Regions from separate parts of the Microbispora sp. NBRC 16548 genome, predicted to be linked through region 4. Evidence: riboswitches for the same ligand, from Rfam matches in the RefSeq annotation. Region 4 holds a riboswitch; each other region holds the start of a gene.
The links. A riboswitch is a leader RNA that binds a small molecule or an ion and turns the genes downstream of it on or off. The one in region 4 is predicted to bind cyclic di-AMP.

Region 1 (5,140 bases), on a different contig from region 4:
GACCACCACGGTGTTGGCGACCTTGTCATGCAGCGCCTGATGCAACGGCTTGTCCCACAACAGCCACAGCACGTTCAGAAGAGAGGCGATGCTCGCGAGGTAGCTGATAACGGGAATCCACTGCAGGAACTCGAAACCGTAGAGCACGCCGGCGCGCTTGAGCGCGGCGTCCTGGGGAAGCCCGCCCGCGTCGAGAGTGCCGCCGACCTGAACGACCTTGATGCCCATGACTTTCTTGCCGAGCGTCTGCCCCTGCGCCCGCAGCATGAGGAATTCATAGACGACCATGACGAGGCCGCCCAGGATCGCCGTGAGCAGTGACGCCAGGAAGTAACCGCTTCCGGGGTTGTAAACCCCGCTCGTGATGTCGATGCTCGCGTTGGTGACGACGATCCCCGTGATCACGAACGTGATGATCGCTAAGGGAATGCCGACGATCACGCCGTCGATGATGCGGGCGACGAGGCGCTGCCACCACTCCGCGAGCGGGGCCGGGGCGCCGGGCGGAACCGGCCCCGCGGCCCCGTACGGCTGGCCGAAGCCGGGCTGACCATAGCCCTGCTGGCCGTACTGCTGCTGCCCGTAACCGGGCTGCTGGCCGTACCCCTGCGGGGAGCTCGGCTGGGCGTACTGCTGCTGCCCGTACTGATCCTGGCCGTACTGATCCTGGCCGTACTGCTGCTGGCCCTGCTGGGCGCCGTAGCCCTGCTGGCCGTACTGCTGCTGCCCGTAACCGGACTGCTGGCCGTAGCCCTGCGGCTGGCTCTGCTGCTGGCTCTGCTGGGCGCCATAGCCCTGCTGCGGGCCGGTCTGGCCGTAACCCTGCTGCTGCCCGTAGCCCTGCTGCTGGCCGTAGTCCTGGGGGCCGGTCTGCTGGCCGTAGCCGCCCTGGGACGGCTGGCCATACTGCTGCTGCTGGCCCTGCTGCGCGCCGTAGCCCTGCTGGCCGTACTGCTGCTGGCCCTGCTGGGCGCCGTAGCCCTGCTGCGGGCCGGTCTGGCCATAACCCTGCTGGGCGTAACCCTGCTGCGGGCCGGTCTGGCCGTATCCCTGCTGACCCTGCTGGGCGCCATAGCTCTGCTGGCCGTACTGCTGCTGCCCGTAGCCCTGCTGCTGGGCGGCCTCCTGGCCATAGCCCTGCTGCTGCGGAGCCGGCTGACCGTACCCCTGCTGGGCGGCGTAGCCCTGCTGCTGGCCGTAGCCGCCCTGCGCGGGGTCGTGGCCGGGCGGCTGCTGCGGGCCCGTGTGCTGTCCCGAGTGGCGGTAGCTGACGACCGTGACGTCGGGGTCGTAGTCCTGGGGCTGTCTGTCCGTGTTGTACCCGGAGTTCGATGGCGGCGGTGGCGTTCCGTCCGACTCGTCCTGGGGGTACGGCGGCTGTCCGGTGCTCACCGTGTCACCTCGTTTCGAAGACGCATGCGCCGAACGTCTGTAGCACACGCTGATATTGCCAAAAGTAGCGACAGGTGTATCAACAGTCACCTTTGCAGTAGTCGACAACCACCGTCAAGATCATCGATCAATGCTCATCAATCGTGATCAATGGCGGTCGAGGTGCAGCAACATCCGGGTGTTCCCCAGCGTGTTCGGCTTGACGTGCTCCAGGTCGAGAAACTCGGCGACACCCTCGTCGTACGACGCGAGCAGTTCCGCGTACACCTCCTGGGAGACCGGGGTGCCCTGGATGGGCCTGAAGCCGTGCCTGGCGAAGAACTCCACCGCGAACGTGAGGCAGAAGACCCTCCGCACGCCGAGGTCCCTGGCGGTCTCGATGAGCGCGCCGACGATTCGATGGCCGATGCCTCCGCGGCGCGCCGCGGGGTCCACCGCAACCGTTCTGATCTCGGCCAGGTCCTCCCACAGCACGTGCAGCGCGCCGCAGCCGACGACCTGCCCGTCCGTCTCGGCCACCCAGAACTCCTGGACGTCCTCGTACAGCGTGACCGTGCTCTTCTTGAGCAGGCGGGGACCGACACCCGAGTACGCGTCGACGAGGCGCCGGATCGCCCGGACGTCCGGCGTCCTGGCCCGGCGCACCGTCACGGCCGTGGCACCCGACTCACTGGATGTCTGCGCGGCGACCTGCTCCATGACCGGCCAGCCTAGCCGGAGCGCGGCCGATCCCACGCGGCCGATCCCACGCGGTCGGCACGGAGCGTCCCCCACGGATAACGGTCATTCCCAAACGCCACAACTGACATGAGGTTTGACCGTCCGTAGCCGCCAGGATACGGACGGATGCACGCCCGCACCCTGAGGCGACCATCCAGGTTCGTCCCACTTTTTCCAGCCGTCCGAGCCGCACATCGAAACTCTCGGATCGCTCCAAACACACGTGAACGCGGACGCATCACTACCGAGCTCGTGACCCGACCGTGATCATTTGGTTGTCAAACGTAGACGGGTTTCGGAGTTCTGGTTGAGCAAGAACTCGCCGTGCACTATCGTCCAGCGACGATGCCGGTCATCGTGAGCGCTCACGGCGACCGGGCGCCGAATCTTCGAAGCACCGAGTGCGAAGGGGAGCCGGGGACCCAACTGCAGGATCAGGATCGGTTCGATCTCAGATCGTCAAGGGGTGAATCCACCAAGGTAGGGCTACTCCGGCCCGAACCCGTCAGCTAACCCGGTAGGCGCTCAGAAGTGCTCCGCCGTACGGCCCCGTCCCGACGACGGGCCCGCCGCGGAGCACACGTGGGAGAGGAGCTCGGTTGCGCACGCGTGGAGGACGGCCGGCGGGCAGGCACGCCCGTGGCCGACGGTCCGGATCCGGCACGGCCGGTCCGGGTGCCATCCGCCGTCTGGCGTTCGTCGGCGTCGCGATCAGCGCGATCACGTTCGGCGCCCCGGTGGTCCGCGCCACCGCCGACCCCAAGCCGAGCCTCAAGGAACTCACGGCGCAGGTCGAGAACCTCTACACCGAGATCGAGACCCTCAGCGAGCAGTACAACGGCGAGCGCGTGCGCCTGAAGGCGGCCGAGCGGTCCGCCGACCTCGCCAAGAAGAACCTCGCCAAGAGCGAGGCCGAGCTCGAGGTCCGCCGGCAGAAGGCGAGCGCTCTCGCGCAGCACTCCTACATGACCAACGGGCTCGGCAACGCGCTCGTGCTCATCGACAGCGACGCCGACCCCCGGCGCTACCTGGACCAGGCCTCCACGACGTACGCGCTGGAGCTGCAGCAGAGCCAGGAGGTCGCCGAGGTCACCAAGGCCATGGACGCCGCCGCACGGGCCAGGGAGAGCGCCTCCGCGCGGCAGGCCGAGGTCAAGAAGCTCCTCAGCGGCCTCGACTCGCGGCGCGACAAGATCACAAAGCTGATCAAGAAGACCGAGAGCAGCCTCTATCGGCAGGTCTCCCAGACGATCGGCCGCGAGACGCGGACGAGGACGTCGTTCCCCATCATCGGTGACGGCAAGGCCGCCCAGGCGGCGCGCTGGGCCCTCAGGCAGCAGCTCAAGCCGTACGTGTGGGGCGCCGAGGGGCCCGGCTCCTTCGACTGCTCCGGCCTGGTCATGGCGGCCTACCAGTCCGTCGGCATCAGCCTGCCCCACTACACGGGCGACCAGTGGACGGCCGGCACGCACATCCCCCGTGACCAGCTCCGACCCGGCGACCTGGTGTTCTTCTACCCCGACCTGCATCACGTGGGCATCTACATCGGCAATGGCTACATGATCCACGCGCCGCAGACGGGAGACGTCGTCCACATCGCGAAGATCGCCGGACGGCCGTTCGCGGGAGCGGTGCGCGTCGCCGACTGAGCCCCTCCTCCGCAGAGGGCGCCGGGCCCTTCCCCCGCAGAGCGAAGGCGGTCAGATGAGGCGGCGGCGTGCCGCCCAGGCGACGGCCTCGATCGCGGTCGCGACGCCGATCCGGTCGCAGATGCACCGCAGCCGACGCCGCACGGTGCGTCCGCTGACGTCGAGACTGCGACCCACCCGGTCGGCGGTCACGCCCTTGGCCAGCTCCGCGAGAAGAAGTAGATCCTCTTCGGTGAGACCGGCACGATCAAGGTCCGAGGCGAGACTGTCACCTCGGTAGACGACCTCGGGAATACCCATCGTCCGCCCTCCCCCACGACGATGCTTCGTCGGCCCACCCTTCAGGGAAGGTAAACGCCTCCCCGGAAGGTCGTCAAGGTTCGGAGTCGGAGCATCGGTCGTACGCCTCCCGGGCCGCCTCGACATCCTCCATGTGGATCTCGGCCCAGCGCTTGATCGCCTCCAGCAGCGGCATGAGGTCCTCGCCCAGGGGCGTGAGCCGGTAATCGACCCGGACCGGCACCGAGGGGGTGACCGCGCGGGAGACCAGGCCGTCGCGTTCCATCGTCCGCAGCGTCTGCGTGAGCATCTTCTGGCTGACGCCGGCGATCGTCCTCGCCAGCTCGCTGTAGCGGAGCGGGCCGCCGGCGAGCGCGGTGAGCGCCAGGCTCACCCACTTGTCGCTGAGCGTGTCGAGCAGCTTCCGCGACGGGCAGGTCGCGACGTAGGCGTTGTAGCGCTGACGCGCGTCCTCGCGCCGCTCGGCCGCCGTCTGAGTGGCCATCGTCTTCCCTTCTCCTCCCATACGCACTTTCAGGTGCCTTCTTACCGGGAGAGAGTAGCTCTTCATACGCTCCTTGCCATACCGCAAGGAGGAACTCATGAGAGCACTGGTGGCGCGAGACGGAGCCGTACGGGTCGTCGATGTGGCGGAGCCGGAGCCGGGGCCGGGGCAGGTGCGGATCAGGGTCGAGGCGGCGGCGGTGAACCCCGTCGACCTGCTCACGGCCGCGGGCGCCCTCGCCGACAACAAACTCATGCCGCACCAGGAGACGTACGCACTCGGCTGGGACGTGGCGGGCGTGGTCGATCGGACCGGCCCGGGAGTGACGGGCGTACGTCCGGGGGATCAGGTCATCGGGCTGTCGGACCGGCTGACGGACCCGCTCAAGGCCCAGGCGGACCTGGTGGTGCTGGACGAGACGGCGGTCGCGCCCGCGCCCGCCGGGGTGGCCGCGCCCGAGGCGTCGACGCTGCCGCTGAACGCGCTCACCGCCGTCCAGGCGCTCGACCTCGCCGGGCTCGCCGAGGGCGAGACGCTGCTCGTCACGGGAGCGGCCGGCGGCCTCGGCGGCTATCTCGTGGAGCTGGCCGTGGCG
Region 2 (5,140 bases), on a different contig from region 4:
GAGCATGACGATCCGGCCCGCGCCCGCGGCGCGCAGGACGGGAGCGAGCAGCCCCAGCGGCGCCGCCGCCCCGAAGACGACGGTGGCGCCGTCCTCGACCAGCGCCGCCGCCCTCCTCGCCACCGAGCGCGTCGGCAGCATCAGCGAGGAGGGATGACGGACCACCTCGTACGGCTGGCGGGCGTCGAACTCCTCACACCCCTTCCAGCGCGGGGCGTACACGACCACGGAGCCGGGCGGCCTGCGCGAGGCGAGGCCGTGCACGAACGCCTGGATGCCGCCCGGTCTGGGCGGGAAGTCGTTCGTGACGATCAGCGTCCGCTTCGTCATCCTCACCCCCGCTGCCGGCGTGGTCGCGCGGTCCGCCCGCGCCGCCCGAGAACGCATTGTCGCAGCCGCGGTCGCACCCGCACCTCATGGAGATCCGGCGCCCTGCGGAGATCAGGACCGGGCGAGCTGCTCGCGCGCGTACGACCGCCATTCGCGGGTCAGGCCGTCGGCGGACAGCCCGAGAACCTCCCGCAGCGCGGCGCCGATCCCCTCGCGCAGCGCGGCGCGGTAGAGGGCGACCAGCCTCCGCTCGCCGAACCGGGCCGCGACGTAGCGGCAGGCGAGCCACGCCTCCTCGTACGCCTGCGCGGGCCTGGCGGCGAAGTCGGCGGGCCCGGGCAGGCCGTTCAGCGCCGGCCTCCCGGCGGCCACGTCGGCGGCCAGTTCGGCGGCGACCGTACGGACCGGCAGTCCGCTGTCCAGGTAGCCCACATAATCGGCGAAGCCTTCCATGAGCCACATCGGCACCGCGCGGGGACCGGCGGTCGCGACGTGCGTCAGCTCATGGGTCACGACGACCAGGCGGCCGGTCGCGGACAGGCGGGCGAACGCCGCCGGCTGCACGATCACGCGGCCGCCGGTGGCGACGGCCGCCAGGCCGTCCACCTTCGCCGGCTCGGCCAGCACGGCGGCCTGCTCCTCGGTGCGCGGCACGAGCACCACCGCGCCGCCGTACCCGCCCCAGATCCTCGTGACCGTGCGGCCCGCGCGATCGGCCAGCGCGGCGATCTCGGCGACCAGCGGCCGTGGCGACCCGACGACGACGGCGCGCTCGCCGCGGGCGACGGAGGCACCGGTCCACATGCCCGGGTGCTCCCGCACGGCGGCCCGGGCGTCCAGTCGCAGCGGAAGCAGCGGGTCGGGCGGGGCCGCGGCGGCGGGCCCGGCGAGCAGCGCGGCCAGGGCGGCGGCCACGGCCGCGATCCGGCGGGGACGGAACCCGTGAGGCGGAACCTCAGGCCGGCGCCGATCGGCCTCGGCGCGCGCGCCCGGCACGCCCCCGGGCACGGCGCTCGTGACAGTCACGCCGTGCATGGTAACCAGCACGTGCCACGGCCCCGTCCACCTCGGCGAGGTGGACGGGGCCGCGAGGACGGCGCCGGTCGAGGGGGCTGGTGACCGGTGCCCGTCAGACGCCGGGACGGACGGCACCCACGAAGGTGCTCCTCCGGTAGGCGTCCAGCTTGTCGATCCGGACCCGCGTGCCGGTGTGCGGAGCGTGGATCATCCTGCCGTGCCCGACGTACATGCCGACGTGGCCGCCGCCGCTGGTGAAGATCAGGTCACCGGGCTCGAAGTGTCCCCAGGACACCTTCTTCCTGACCGCGCCGCGGATGGACCACGTCGTGCGCGGCAGCCGTACGCCCGCCTTGCGCCAGGCGTACTGGACGAGGCCCGAGCAGTCGAACGCGCCCGGTCCCGTTGCTCCGTAGCGGTAGGGGTCGCCGATCTGCTTCTCCGCGGCCTTCACCGCGCGCTGGGCCTTGACCCGCTGGAGCGAGGCCCTGCTGATCTTCCGCTTGGCGGTGTGCTTCTTGGTCTGCTTCTTCGCGGCGGCCTTGCGGGCGGCGGTTTTCGCGCTCGTCGCGGTGCCCGTCTTCGTGGCCGTCTTCGTCGCTGTGGCCGTCTTGACGACCGTGACCGTCACCGTGTCGGCCGCCGCCGGATGTGCTCCGGCGACCCCTACGGACGCCGTCAAAGCGGCACCACCAAGGGCAATTCGGGCAAGACGGGACAGACTAGCGGGGGTGGTAGACAGGATCTCTCCTCGGGTCTTCCGCTCACGCCTACCGGGTTAGCTGACGGGTTCGGGCGGGGAAGTCGCCCTACGGCGCGCGATGCGCCGATTCACCCCGGACCTTCGCGTGAAGGTCGATGGTTCCCCGGCTCCGTGCCTCCTGACTGCACGGACTCGGCAGGCCACCGGCGCCGGGGGATCCCGCGAAGGGGAGGGTGATGGAGGACGCCGATGACGGTGGATGACTGCGCGCCCCGGCCGGCCGACCGGGTGCGCCGCGGCGAGGTGTGCTCGCCGCGGCCCAGAAGCTACCGAGGTCCCGCCGCGTTCGGCAAAGCCTTCCCGCCGGATAAAGATCGGATAACGAAGGCCGCCGAGAAGAAAGCGCAGCTTACCCGCACCGCAAACGGCTAAGTGTGACTCTGCTCACAATCTCGGCAACAACGACTAAATCGGGTCACAGAAGCCACAAAAGGCACAGAGATCACAAACATGGCCGGGCCCTCAGGGGCGCACAGCTCCGATCGCGTGATACTCGGCGAGTGTGACAATCTTCACAACATCGCCGGTCTGGGGGGCATGGACGACCTTCCCGTCGCCGGCGTAGATGCCGACGTGCCCGTACCCGGCGTGCCAGAGCAGGTCGCCCGGCTGGAGCTCGTCCAGCGAGACCCTGCGGCTCGCGCCCCAGGCCCACTGTTCGTAGCTGGTCCGGGGCAGCGTCACGCCCGCCGCCGCCCACGCGGCCTGCACGAGCCCCGAGCAGTCCCAGGAGGCCGGTCCGGTGCCCCCGTAACGGTAGGGCTTGCCGACCTGCTTGTAGGCGAACTGGAGGGCCGACAGCGCGTTGCCGGACGCCGGCCCGGCATAGACGACGCCTGCGCTGTTGGGGTTGCCGGGGTTGTACGTCCCGAGCGAGCGCAGCAGCTTCATCTGCTCACGGACGAGCTTGTCGACCTTGTCCTTCTCGTCGGCGAGCTCGCCCCTGACGTCGGTGGCCTCCTTGTACACCGCCTTGCTCTGGTCGCGGCGGTCCTTGAGGTCCTTGATGGCGCCCTCGTACTCCCTGAGCCGCCCGGCCCGCTCGGCCGACATGTGGTTGAGCGTGGCGAGGCCGCTGAGCATGGCATCGGGGTTGGAGCTGTAGAAGACGCCGCCCCACGACCCCATCTCGCCGACCTGGTAGCTGCTGACGGCCATCGAGACCAGCCCGGAGCGCAGCGCCTCGACCCGGACGTTCTGCTTCTTGTAGTCGTCGTTGATCGCGAGGTACTTCTGCTTCGCCTTCTTCCACTTCTCGTTGGCCGCGTTGTAGCGGTCCACGAGCGTGTCGGCCTGCTCGTTGAGCTTGCTCAGCTTCGCCTTGGCCTGCGCGACTGTGGGCTTCGGATCCGCCTGCGCGCCCGCCATCGGCGTCAGCAGGACCACGGCGGCCAGACCGGCGGCCACCGGCACACGCCCTCGCACTGAGCCCCCTTGAGGATCAACCTCTTAGATCAACGAAACCTGCGGCGCGACTCTATCTAGGCGATCTTGATGCTTCAACCTATTCGCAGGTATTCGCGGCAGTCATCACTCACCGTGACGACGCCGGTCCGGAGCGCGCGTACGGCGCTTCAGCTCCGGCCGAGACGGCGCAGCAACAGGAGCGAGGGCACCGGCCGGGCACCCATGCGGCGCACCGACTCGGCCACCTCCCGGTCGGAGGAGACCACGGCGATGGCCCGGCCCGGCGGCTCCGCCCGCACCAGCGTGCGGATGAGGTCGTCGGCGATCTCCCCGGGCGCGCTGAACATCACCCGCACCCCGCGCGGCGCGGACACCTGGACGGGCCCGTTCAGCTCGGCGCCGTCGAACACGCACGTCACCTCCGCCCGCGTCTGCACGGCGAGACCGCCGAGCCCGGTCAGCAACCGGGCCCGCTGGTCGGCGAGGGTCAGCGACGGGTAACCGGTCTTGGTCACGTTGTAGCCGTCGACGATCAGATGCAGATGAGGGATGGCGAGGAGCTGGTCGAGGAGCTGGGGATCGTCGTTGGCCAGCGCCCGCGCGGGCACGGCCGTCACGCCCGGCTCGCCCGGCAGCACCGCGTTCACGTAGTCGGCCGGCCTGCTGATCGTCGTGGGCAGGCCGAGCTCCTTGCGCAGCCCGGCGGCGGCGTCCTGGAGCGCGTCCAGCAGCACCCGCACCCGGGCGTCCTCGATGCTGCGGCCCTCACGGGCGGCCCTGCGGCTGGCCTCCAGCTGGCGCTCGGCGTCCGCCAGGCGCTCCCTGAGCCTGCGCAGCTCGGTCTCGGCCGCGCCGTTGGCGCTCGCGGCCCTGGCCCGCGCCTCGGCCGTCTCTGCCTCCAGCTCGGCCGCCCTGGCCTCGGCGGCCCTGACCCGCTCGCGGGCGTCGTGCAGCTTGCGCCGCAGGTCGGAGTTCTCCGCCCGGGCCGCCTTGAGCTGCTCGCGCACCCGGTCGATCTCCTCCTTGGCGGAGGCACGCTGCGCCGCGAGCTGCTCGCGCAGCCGCGTCTCCGCCTGTTCCCGCTGGGTGCCCGCGGCGGCGGCCTGCTCCAGGTCGGTCCGCGCCTGCTCGACCAGGTCCGGCCAGCCGGGCGGGCGGGTCAGGTACGCCGCCGCCGCGACCAGCACCGGCTCGGCCGCGGGGGGCACGGTGCCCTCGGCCAGGCTCGCCACGAGCTCGGGCCAGGCGGTCTCCACCGTCTCGGCCACCCGCTCGCGGAACTCCTTGTCGTTCTCCAGCTGGGCCGCGATCGGCGCGCTGCCCAGGCGGGCGCGCTTGCGCGGGTCGAACTTGGCGATGTTGCGCAACGGCGGCGGCACGGCCGCGGCGGGCATCGAGCCCAGCACCTGCGCCGCGACCTCCACCACGTGTAAACGGACCTGCTCTGGCAACGGACGAGACAGGCCTTCTCCGGCTGAACTCATCTCGTCGCTCCTCGGTCGTGTCCTACAGATCTTCTGCCCACTGCGGTCGCCCCGGCGGCGCCTCGCGGTGCTGTCGCCCCCGAGTGCGAGAACGTCCCCGATGCCCGCCGCCCGCGAGGCCCTGGCCTCGCGGCGCGCC
Region 3 (5,140 bases), on a different contig from region 4:
CCGCTTCGTCCGCAGCACCCTGCAGAGGTGGGGGCTGAGCGGCCTGGTGGACAGCACCCAGCTCATTGTGAGCGAACTGGTCACCAACGCGCTCAAACACGGCTGGCCGCCGATCGAGCTGCGCATGTTGCGCGGCCGCACGCTGGTGGTCGAGGTCGTCGACGGCTCCCCCGCCGCTCCCGCCCCGCGCACGGCCACCCCCGACGAGGACACCGGCCGCGGTCTCCAGCTGATCAAGCGGTTCGCCTACCGCTGGGGCACCCGGCCCACCCCGTACGGAAAGATCGTCTGGGTCGAGCAGCATCTCCCTTGACCCGGACGTTCCCTCCCCTGTGAGCGTGTATGACTGATCGTCGAGAAGAGTTACGGTCGAATGGGGAGTTCGTGGCGAGGAGGGGACATGATCGACATCCGTGACGCGTACCGCAGGGCGCTGGACGGTTTCGGGGACCGCCTCCATCTCGTCCGCCGCGGACAGTGGGAGCTGCCGACTCCTTGTGTCGACTGGGACGTCCGGGGGCTCGTCAACCACGTCGTGGCCGAGAACCTGTGGGCCCCCGAGCTGCTGTCCGGCCGTACGGTCGCCGAGGTGGGGGACGCCTTCGAGGGCGACGTGCTCGGCGAGGACCCGCTCAAGGCGTTCGAGGCCTCCGCGCAGGGCGCCGTCCAGGCGGTGTACGCCGAGGGCGCCCTGACCAGCGTGACCCACCTGTCCTTCGGCGACGTGCCGGGCGAGGAGTACATCACCGAGCTGTTCGCGGACGCGCTGATCCACACCTGGGACCTGGCACGTGCCATCGGCGGGCCGGAACGGCTCGACCCCGAACTCGTCGCCTCCTGCTCGGAATGGTTCGAGAAGGCGCGGGAGGACTACCGCGAGGCGGGGGTGATCGGGGATGAGCGAGGCGTTCCGGCCGGCGCCGACCAGCAGACTCATCTGCTCGCCGCCTGGGGCAGGAACCCGTAGGTCCTATCGCAGCGCCTACCGCACAGGTCCTGTCGCAGGGCTACCGCACGGCCCTATCGCAGGGCTACCGCCCTGTGGGCCGCCTGCCGTGGTTGGCCTTCTTCTTCTTGCGTGCCTTGGACTTGCGTGCGCGCCTGCCCATCACGACCGCCTTCCGTCGAGTACGGCTTTCGCTCACTGTCCTCCCCCGGACCGCCGGCGGCAAGTACCCGGACCCCAACTCAACATGTCTCCACGTGCGTGGGGCATAATTTGTTTGAATCTGTTGACAGGAGTGGTGGATGCTGGCCCAGCAACGGCAGCAGGCGATCCTGGAGAGGGTACGCAGAACCGGCGGGGTGCGCGTCGCGCAGCTCGTGCGCGACCTCGGGGTCTCGGACATGACGATCCGCCGCGACCTGGAGGTCCTCGCGGAACGCGGCCTGATCGTCAAGGTGCACGGCGGGGCGACCGCCACCGGCACCGGCTCGACGGAGGAGCCGGGCTTCGCGGCCAAGTCGGTGCGACAGCAGGCCGAGAAGGAGGCCATCGCCCGCCGAGCCGCCATGCTCGTACGGCCGGGCAGCTCCGTCGCCCTTTCGGCCGGGACCACGACCTGGACACTGGCCCACCACCTGGTGGACGTGCCCGAGCTGACCGTGATCACCAACTCCGTCCAGGTGGCCGACGTCTTCCATCGGGCGGGACGGCCCGACCAGACCGTGGTGCTGGTGGGAGGCGTGCGCACGCCCTCCGACGCGCTGGTCGGCCCGGTGGCCGTGGCGGCCGTCCGCTCCCTGAACGTCGACACGCTCATGCTCGGCGTGCACGGCATGAGCGTCCGGGCCGGTTACACCACGCCGAACCTGCTGGAGGCGGAGACCGACCGCGCCCTCGTCGCGGCCGCCCAGCAGCTCGTGGTCCTGGCCGACCACACCAAGTGGGGGACGATCGGCATCAGCACGATCGCCGCCCTCGGCGAGGCCGGCGTGGTCGTGAGCGACGTCGGCCTGCCGGAGGAGGCGCGCGCCGCGCTTTCGGAGCACGCAGGCGAGCTCCTCCTCGCCGATCCGTCCGGGGAGACCGAGCTGGAGACCGCACTGTGACGCCGGACCTCTGCAGGAAGCCCGCTGTGCCCCCGGACATCTGGAAGCCCGCTGTGACCCGGGAAACCGCACCGTGAAGCTGGAGACCGCTCTGTGAAGCGCACCATCACCCATCTCGCCGACGGCCGTGAGCTGATCTATTTCGACCGGCGCGACGACGCCGATCACAGCGCCATCGACACCAGGGACCTGCCGCCACGTCCGCTCGCCTCCGAGTTGCGCTACGACCCCCTGATGGACGAGTGGGTGGCCGTGGCCCGGCACCGCCAGACGCGCACCCACCTGCCGTCCGCCGATGAGTGCCCGCTCTGCCCGGGCCATCCCGGCTCGGAGATCCCCTCGCCGTACGAGGTGGCGGTGTTCGAGAACCGCTTCCCGTCGTTCAGCTTCAACACCGGTGCGTACGAGCAGGTGGGCGGGCTGAGCGAGGTGCGGCCGGGGATCGGGCGCTGTGAGGTCGTCTGCTTCACCTCCGACCACGACGCGTCGTTCAGTTCACTGGGCGACGAGCATGCCGAGCTGGTCGTCGAGGCGTGGGCCGACCGTACGGCCGAGCTGTCCTCGCTGCCCGGCGTGGAGCAGGTCTTCTGCTTCGAGAACCGCGGCGCCGAGATCGGCATCACGCTGCCGCACCCCCACGGCCAGATCTACGCCTATCCGTACGTCACGCCGCGTACGCGGCAGATGCTGGACGCCGCCGCCCGCCATCAGGGCGGCAACCTGTTCGCGGACGTCCTGGCCGCAGAGCGGAAGGGCCCCCGGGTGGTGGCCGCCAACGAGCACTGGACGGCCTTCGTCCCGGCCGCCGCGCGCTACCCGTTCGAGGTGCACGTCTACCCGCACCGTCAGGTGCCCGACATCCCCGCGCTGTCGCCCGAGGAACGGGCCGCCTTCGCGCCGCTCTACATCGAGGTGCTGCGCCGCCTGGACGGGCTGTTCGGTGTCGTCATGCCGTACGTCGCTGCCTGGCACCAGGCCCCGGTCGCCTACCGGCGCGACCTCGCCTACCTCCACCTGCAGCTCTTCACGATCCGGCGCGCGCCGAACAAGCTGAAGTACCTCGCCGGATCGGAGTCGGCCATGGGCGCGTTCGTCAACGACGTGCTGCCTGAGGAGGCGGCCCGGATGCTTCGCGAAGCGATAACGGCTTGATCTCCGGTTGGTTGCGACTTTGGTGGCAGCCACGGTTTCTTTACCACTAGTATCCCTGACACCGGCCGTCACAACCGGTACGCCTAATCCCGGGCGCCCCGCCCGGGAGCCGGGGACCCAATCACGCACCTGGGGTCAAGGCAGTGGCCTGCCCGGGCTTCTCCAGCCCGAACCCGTCAGCTAACCCGGTCGGCAGATGGAGAGGAGTGGGCTCTGCCCCGCGCGTTCCCCCTGGCTGTCGGCGTGCTCGCCTCGGCCGTCCTCGTGTTCGGCACGGCCGCGCCTGGTGCCGCCGATCCCAAACCGACGGAGAAGCAGCTCAAGAAGGAGCTGTCGGACCTGCGGAAGAAGGTCGACCGGTTGATCGGCGACTACAACGCCAAACGCGTCGCCCTCGCCAAGGCCCGCGTGGAGGAGAAGGCGGCCCGAGGCCGGCTGGCCAAGGCGGAGGCCGACTACGAGGCCGCCAGCGACGCCGTACGGCAGCTGGCCGGGCTGCGCTACCAGACCGAGAGCGCGATGGCGCTGCCCGACATGAACACCGCCGCGCTGAACTACCAGCTCAAGGAGGAGCAGGCCGCCAGGCTCGCACACTTCGACCAGGTCCGCGCCGAACGGCAGCGGGCCGCGGACGCCGCCAAGACTCTGACCGGGCAGCTGAAGACGCAGGCCGCCGAGGTCGCCGGACAGCGCGAGGACGCCGAGGATCTCATCGACGAGATCAAGGACAAGCTCGACGCGCTGATCCCGATCGCGCCGGGAAAGCGCGGGGGCGGGTCGTGGGCGCCGGAGCTGCCCAGCGGCTCCGACAACATCACGCCCCGGATGCGGCTCACCCGCAGCGAGGTCGAAAAGAACTTCGACCTGCGGTTTCCGGTCGGCTGCTACCGCGCGGAGAACAGCGGCGAGCACCCCCTCGGGCGCGCCTGCGACTTCATGATGAGCTCGGGCGGCGCCATGCCCTCGCCCGAGATGAAGGCGCTCGGCGACAGCCTGGCCGCCTGGGCCATCAAGAACGGGCCGAAGCTGGGCGTGATGTACGTGATCTGGCAGCAGCGCATCTACAACCTCGGCCATCCGGGCTGGCGGACCATGTCCGACCGCGGCGGAATCACCGCCAACCACTACGACCACGTGCACATCTCGATGTACTAGGCCCGCAAGCCGCCTGCCTGCATGTTCGGTCTCGACATTTTCGAACGCGGCGTACTCACCGAACGTGACGAGGTCAGGGCAGCATGACCGGTCATACTGAACGCCCGCTGCTCTTCCTCGACGTCGACGGACCGCTTCTCCCCTTCGGCGAGGACCCGCAACGCGCACCGCGGGGCACTACACCGGACTCGCGCTTGGCGCGGCTCACCTCCGAGATGGGGAGTCGGCTGGCAGCGCTGCCCTGCGAACTCGTCTGGGCGACGACCTGGGAAGAGGAGGCGAATGCCGAGATAGCACCCCGGATCGGGCTGCCGCGACTGCCTGTCGTGAGCTGGCCGGAGCCAGCCGACCAGCACAAACGTGAGGACCAATGGTTCGGGCTCTGCTGGAAGACCCGGACCCTGGTGAACTGGGCGGGCGGACGCCCGTTCGCCTGGGTCGACGATGAGATCACCGACGCCGATAGGGAGTGGGTCTCCGTACACCACAGCGGTCGGGCTCTCCTTCACCACGTGGAGTCATACAGGGGACTCGCCGACGAAGACTTCGCCGTCCTCGATCAATGGCTTCGAGCCTTTTGAATCACCCGCGGTCCACAGAATTCGACAATCGGAGTAGGTGGCCCTGGTCGAGATCTGGTCTAAAAACCGAACCTTGGGCTTTACAGCAGCGAAATACAGCAACGTCGGCTTACGCTGCCAGGCGCCACTGCGCCGTAACTGCCTCTACAGCAGGGCGGGGAGTTCCCTACCGTCGTGACTGGCTCCCATTTGCGAGCAGG
Region 4 (5,140 bases):
CGCTGCGCGCGACCGGCGGCCGGTACGCGGTGCCCGTCGTGTTCAGTTACAACGACGTGCCGTTCGACGAACTGGCCCGCGGTTTCGCCGGATTCATGGACGATCCGGATGGCTTGTTCGACCCGCTCGCCGTACGGCAGCGCTTCGACCTGACCGGCCCGGCCAAGATCCTCGTCCCGCTCGTCGCCGACCTCTGGTCGCGCACGATGCGCTGGGTGGACCTCAACGTGTCCGCGTTCGGCGGGTTCCACAACGTGTACGAACACGAGGAGCAACTCGCCCGTCTGGGCGCGGCCGCCGAGGACGCCTACGGCCTCGGCGAGCGCGTCACCCTGTGGGAGGTCGCCTGCTGGCACGCCGCCGCCCGCGCCCGCGAGGTCGTCGTACGGCACCGCGACGGCGCCGTGAGCCGGCACGCGCGTCGTCCCGGAGAGGACGCCGCCGCCTTCGCGTCCCGCCTCGGCGTACGGCAGGCGGCCGATCCCGCGGCGGAGGCCGGCGCGGCCGAAGCGGGTCTCGCCGTGGTGCTGGAGGACGACGTGCGGGTGAGCGAGGGGGCACAGGTCTACGCCCTGCACCCTGCCCGTCTCGACCCCGCCGTGATCCGCCCTCTCGACGCCTCCGACCTCGTCGGCATGCTCGCCCCCGCGACGCGCTGACCGGCCGGAAATAACGGTTTGCGCGCTCACTGACCGCATGGGAAAGTGAGCGTGCTTCACACAAGTAACAGCGAAGGAATGAAGCCTATGTTCTCGGCGTCCCACAGCGGCCGCCGTCGGCACTGACCGGTACGCCTCCCGCGTCATCGGCTCACTGCCTTCACCGTCTCACGGCGGCCCCACGTGACGGTGCCCTGCGCACCTTCTCCATCCCGTCCGGGATGGCTTCAAATGCGAGTTCACCCTCCGCTCCGCGTGGCGGGCGAACCGTTCCACCTTGTCATTCGTGAGGTCGATATCACCGTGGGCATCGATGTCCAGAGTTTCGCCGTGGCCAACCTTCGCCGTCGTCCCGAAGTCGTCGAGATCGGGGGCTTCGTCCTCGGCGTGGAGCCCGGCACCACCAGCCCGTACGTCAACTACGCGACACCCCTGCCCGGCGCCCGGCCGGGCGGGCGGGACGTCGCGGCGCTGATCGGGGCGTTCCGCGAGCGCGGGCTCAAGCCCCGTCTCGAGTTCGCCCCGGACGCCGCGCCCGCCGTGGAGCCCGCACTTCGCGAGGCGGGGTTCACCGTCGAGGCGGTGCACGACTACCTCGTCTGCATCCCGGCCACGCTGACGAGGCCGCGAACCGCTCTCCCGGTGGAGACGCCGTCGACGGACGAGGACTACACGGCGATCGACGCCGCCCTGTCGGAGGCGTTCAGCGGGGAGTTCGCCTCGTCGCCGGAGGGCGCGGCCCGGCTGCGCCGTACGGAGGAGAGCGGCGGCGCGGTCCGGTTCGTCCGGGCGCCCGGCGGCGGCTGCGCGGGAGCGGCCATGTGCTCCGCTCCGGCCGTGGAGACGTCGGAACTCGCCGGCGTCGGCACCCGCCCCGGCTTCCGTGGGCGGGGCATCGCCGCCGCGGTCACCGCCACGCTCGCCGAGGCGATGCTCGCCAGGGGAGCACGGTCGGTGTGGCTGGAGTACGGCGGCGAGGGATCCCGCCGGGTCTACGAACGCGTGGGCTTCCGGCCGGCCGGCACCCGCCTGTACATGTCGCTCGAAGTCTGACGCGCGCCGCTTGATCGCGCCCGGCGGGGGAGCGCCGCCCGCCGGGCGCGACGGCGTGTCCGGGGGACGGCCGCATGGCCGTGTCGTCTTCGACCCGCCCGCCCGCCGGACGGGCGCTCATGCCCGTACGGCGCTGTGTGGCGCATCTCACCGCGGGCGGCCCGCGACCGTGAGGACCTGCGGAAGCACGGAACGGCGGCGGCCAGAATGATGCCCTTTGCCGGGTTTTTGGTCGTGTCTTACTTGTTATCTATTAAGCTTCCCGTGTGTCTCGCCGGTGAGCGGTCCTCAACCCGAGGACGACCGGCGACCGCCGAATCCCGGAAGTCATCGATCCCGGGAACCGGGGACCCACGTCTCTTGGGGTGAATCCGGACCATCCGGTAGGGCTACTCCTGGCCCGAACCCGTCAGCTAACCCGGTAGGCGGCCAAGGAGAGGAGAGCGCGTGGAGTGTCGGCTCCACCTGCCCACCCGGTCCGCGTCGTGTCGCCGGACCACATGCCCGCCCTGGAACGTCTCCAGGCTTCCGGGGTGATGGCGCGCCCGTGACGGGCTGCCACATTTCCCGTTTCTGATTCCGCCCCGCCGCGGCCGTGTCCTCGGACGGTCATGCCGTCATGCCGCCACGCCCCGCGGGCCGGTTCGTCATGTCTCGAAGCGCGCCATGAGGAGCCTCCGATTTCCACCGATCCGATAGCTCGACAGCTGCTCGACGCCGTCCGCCCCGAACTGGGCTACCGCGAACGAGCAGGGAAACACACGAAGTTCGGCGAGTGGTACGCCGACAACATCGCCAAGGACTCCGACTTCAAGACCGCCCCCTGGTGCGACATGTTCGTCTCCTGGGCGGCGGACCGGGCCGGGGTGCAGGGCCACGTCGGCGAGTTCGCGCTGACCACGCGGCACGCCAAGTGGTTCAAGAAGCACCACGCCTGGAGCGACAAGCCCGAGCCGGGCGCCGTGGTCTTCTTCGACTGGTCGGGGTCCAAGAAGATCGGCGACATCGACCACGTCGGCATCGTCGAGAAGGTCGCCGGCGGGAAGGTCCACACGATCGAGGGCAACGTCGACGGCGTGTGGCTGAAGCGCAAGGTGCGCGACAAAAGCAAGATCGTGGGGTACGGCCTGCCGCGCAAGGTCAAGGTGGCGCCGAAGGCGCCGGTGACGATCCAGCCCGTGGCGGCCGTCAACGCGAGCGTCCAGCGCGCCGCGGCGCCCACCACCAGGAACATGGCGGCCACGCAGGGGAAGTCCCTCGACGTCGTGTGGTCGCCCGGCGACGCCGTCCTGCCGGCCGGTCTGCTGTTCGCGGTGGTCTCCACCGCCGTGACCGGCCTCCGGTTCAAGGCCGCGGCGGCGACGTCCGGCGGACGGCACCGCAAGCGATGACCTCCCACGACGACCCCCACGATCACGTCCCGCCGCCTTCCGGAGCGGCGGATCACCGTGGCATGTCGTCGACTCGGGCCGTGCTAACCCAGCAGGCCCTTCATCTCCCTGATCTCGGCCGAGTCCCTTCATCGCCGACACCTCCGTACGCCCGGGCGTGGTGGGGCCCTGGCTTGTCGTACCCCGTCCCGCGGAACGTTCCGTCAGCTGAACGTGATCCGGAACCGGTAGTTGTCGCCGTAGGTCGAGCCGCGGATGGTGAACGCTGCGCTCCCCGAGCTCACTCGGCCCGAGACCGTCGCCCCGGCGTCGACGGCGTAGAGGAAGGGAGACGTGCCGAGATTACGGCAAGGGACGATGGTCTTCTCTCCGTAGAAGTGGTTGAACGTGGCCCCCTCGGCGCGATGGCTGTCGACCAGCTTGCCGGACCAGGAGGTGCCCGATCGGCCGGTGACCCAGTAGCCGAGCAAGAGGTTCGGGTCGCGTACGTTGCCGCCGAGATCGCGGGCCGACGCGGTGACGACGTGGGCGGAGCCGAATTGGAAAGATCCGACGGCTCCGATGTCCCCCACGTAGAACTCCCAGTAGAAGGGGTTGCGCTCGACCCGGCCCGCGGCGGACTTGCGTGGGCCGGTGATGAATTTCGCGGCCATCCTGTATCGGCTGGTGCCGATGAACCGGTGCTCGCCCGAGAGGGGACCTCCGCAGTAGTCGTATGAGTCGACCACCACGGTGGCGGTGCCGCGATAGATCTGTAGCGCGGACTGCGCGCCGGTCGCCGGGCCGGCCGGAATCACCGCCCCGAGCACCGCGGTCACCGACACGGCCGCCGCTGATCCGCGTTTCCGTGCTTTTCTGCTCATGAGGAATTCCCTCCTTGTCGTACCGTCGATCAAGGGCCGTGTTTCAGATGAAACTCGTCATATAGAGCGCCAGAGGAAGGATGGCGGCCAGTGCATAGGGAGCGAACTGAGAATTGCGATCGTCGGCGTGTCGTGTCCGTACGATCCACGGCCAGACGACCAGCAGCACCGCGCTACCACCCAGGAGGAGCCGGTCGAAGGCGAGCCCTTTGACGATGCTCTGGAACACGTGGGCGATCGCGGCGCCGATGTCCTCACCGGTGAGCATGAACGCGGGCAGAGCGAGGGCCGACACCAGCACGAGCCGGACGACGAAGGTCGCGGGCCACGCCACGGCCAGCCCCGTGAGGCCGCAGAAGCGCCCCCCGGCGACCTTCCGGCGCAACGCGGCCGGCGGGTGGGTGAGCACTCTGCCGACACGTCTCAGCCGGCCGCCGGGAAGGGTCCGTTCGACGGCCAGTGCCCGGATGAGCGCGTCGGCGCCACACTGCCGGACCGCCAGCCGATCCGCGCTGAGTTCCGCCAGCCACAGCGCCACGACCGGCAGGAGCAGCATCCTCGGGACGACGGCGGCGTGGACGAGGAGCTGCCCGGTCAGCAGGCGCCCGGCCGCGCCTCCGAGCGTGACGTACAGGGTGATCGGCAGCAGCCCGACCACTACGAAGATCGGGCCCCAGACGCGCACCAGCCAGGTGAACGGGCTCGCGAGACCGACGACGTGGTGATCGCGTTGACGACGGTGGGCGATCTCGTGCAGCAGTACGGCCTCGGCCGCTTGGGGGTCGGCCCGCCACAGGACGGTCAGCGGGAGGAAGACGGCGATCCGCGCCTGCTTCCAGCCCACGGGATAGACGCGCGCCGGCATGCGGTTACTCTCGCTGAACCTGATCTCGATGGAAGGGTCCTGCCGCCGTACGAACGCGGCGATCTCCTCGATGACCGGATTGTCGCTGACTCTCAGATCGTGCCGCCGCTCCACTCTTCTTCCGCGGAACCCCGGCAGCAGCAGGCTCGCCATCGCCCCAAGCAGGATCAGCGCGGGGAAGAGCTGGGCGATGCTCGCGACACCGAGCACGATGCCCGCCGTGCGGGCGACGCCCATAGGGCTGTTCGTGATCAGGGTCCGGTAGTCGGTGGCCTGGCGGATCCAGTCGCCGATCAACCCGGGCACTCC

Region 1: another riboswitch for cyclic di-AMP. It lies ahead of QSK36_RS40075 (C40 family peptidase); the one in region 4 lies ahead of QSK36_RS30100 (CHAP domain-containing protein).
Region 2: another riboswitch for cyclic di-AMP. It lies ahead of QSK36_RS14415 (C40 family peptidase); the one in region 4 lies ahead of QSK36_RS30100 (CHAP domain-containing protein).
Region 3: another riboswitch for cyclic di-AMP. It lies ahead of QSK36_RS33385 (coiled-coil domain-containing protein); the one in region 4 lies ahead of QSK36_RS30100 (CHAP domain-containing protein).

Annotation. Positions count from the first base shown of each region.
Region 1 is NZ_BSSF01000026.1:2,370-7,509, forward strand. Features, by position in the region: gene QSK36_RS40065 (RDD family protein) at 1-1,392, opposite strand, end outside; gene QSK36_RS40070 (amino-acid N-acetyltransferase) at 1,540-2,091, opposite strand; cyclic di-AMP (ydaO/yuaA leader) riboswitch at 2,498-2,651, shown strand; gene QSK36_RS40075 (C40 family peptidase) at 2,712-3,761, shown strand; gene QSK36_RS40080 (helix-turn-helix domain-containing protein) at 3,813-4,061, opposite strand; gene QSK36_RS40085 (winged helix-turn-helix transcriptional regulator) at 4,135-4,545, opposite strand; gene QSK36_RS40090 (NADP-dependent oxidoreductase) at 4,643-5,140, shown strand, end outside.
Region 2 is NZ_BSSF01000005.1:27,588-32,727, forward strand. Features, by position in the region: gene QSK36_RS14405 (glycosyltransferase family 4 protein) at 1-330, opposite strand, end outside; gene QSK36_RS14410 (gluzincin family metallopeptidase) at 442-1,356, opposite strand; gene QSK36_RS14415 (C40 family peptidase) at 1,460-2,029, opposite strand; cyclic di-AMP (ydaO/yuaA leader) riboswitch at 2,104-2,258, opposite strand; gene QSK36_RS14420 (hypothetical protein) at 2,300-2,482, shown strand; gene QSK36_RS14425 (C40 family peptidase) at 2,573-3,535, opposite strand; gene QSK36_RS14430 (NYN domain-containing protein) at 3,685-5,001, opposite strand.
Region 3 is NZ_BSSF01000015.1:16,785-21,924, forward strand. Features, by position in the region: gene QSK36_RS33365 (ATP-binding SpoIIE family protein phosphatase) at 1-313, shown strand, start outside; gene QSK36_RS33370 (TIGR03086 family metal-binding protein) at 401-967, shown strand; gene QSK36_RS43765 (50S ribosomal protein bL37) at 1,032-1,349, opposite strand; gene QSK36_RS33375 (DeoR/GlpR family DNA-binding transcription regulator) at 1,249-2,052, shown strand; gene galT (galactose-1-phosphate uridylyltransferase) at 2,146-3,204, shown strand; cyclic di-AMP (ydaO/yuaA leader) riboswitch at 3,275-3,413, shown strand; gene QSK36_RS33385 (coiled-coil domain-containing protein) at 3,448-4,359, shown strand; gene QSK36_RS33390 (HAD domain-containing protein) at 4,443-4,940, shown strand.
Region 4 is NZ_BSSF01000012.1:122,866-128,005, reverse strand. Features, by position in the region: gene QSK36_RS30110 (MXAN_6230/SCO0854 family RING domain-containing protein) at 1-659, shown strand, start outside; gene QSK36_RS30105 (GNAT family N-acetyltransferase) at 990-1,712, shown strand; cyclic di-AMP (ydaO/yuaA leader) riboswitch at 2,014-2,156, shown strand; gene QSK36_RS30100 (CHAP domain-containing protein) at 2,324-3,103, shown strand; gene QSK36_RS30095 (hypothetical protein) at 3,307-3,966, opposite strand; gene QSK36_RS30090 (M48 family metalloprotease) at 4,010-5,140, opposite strand, start outside.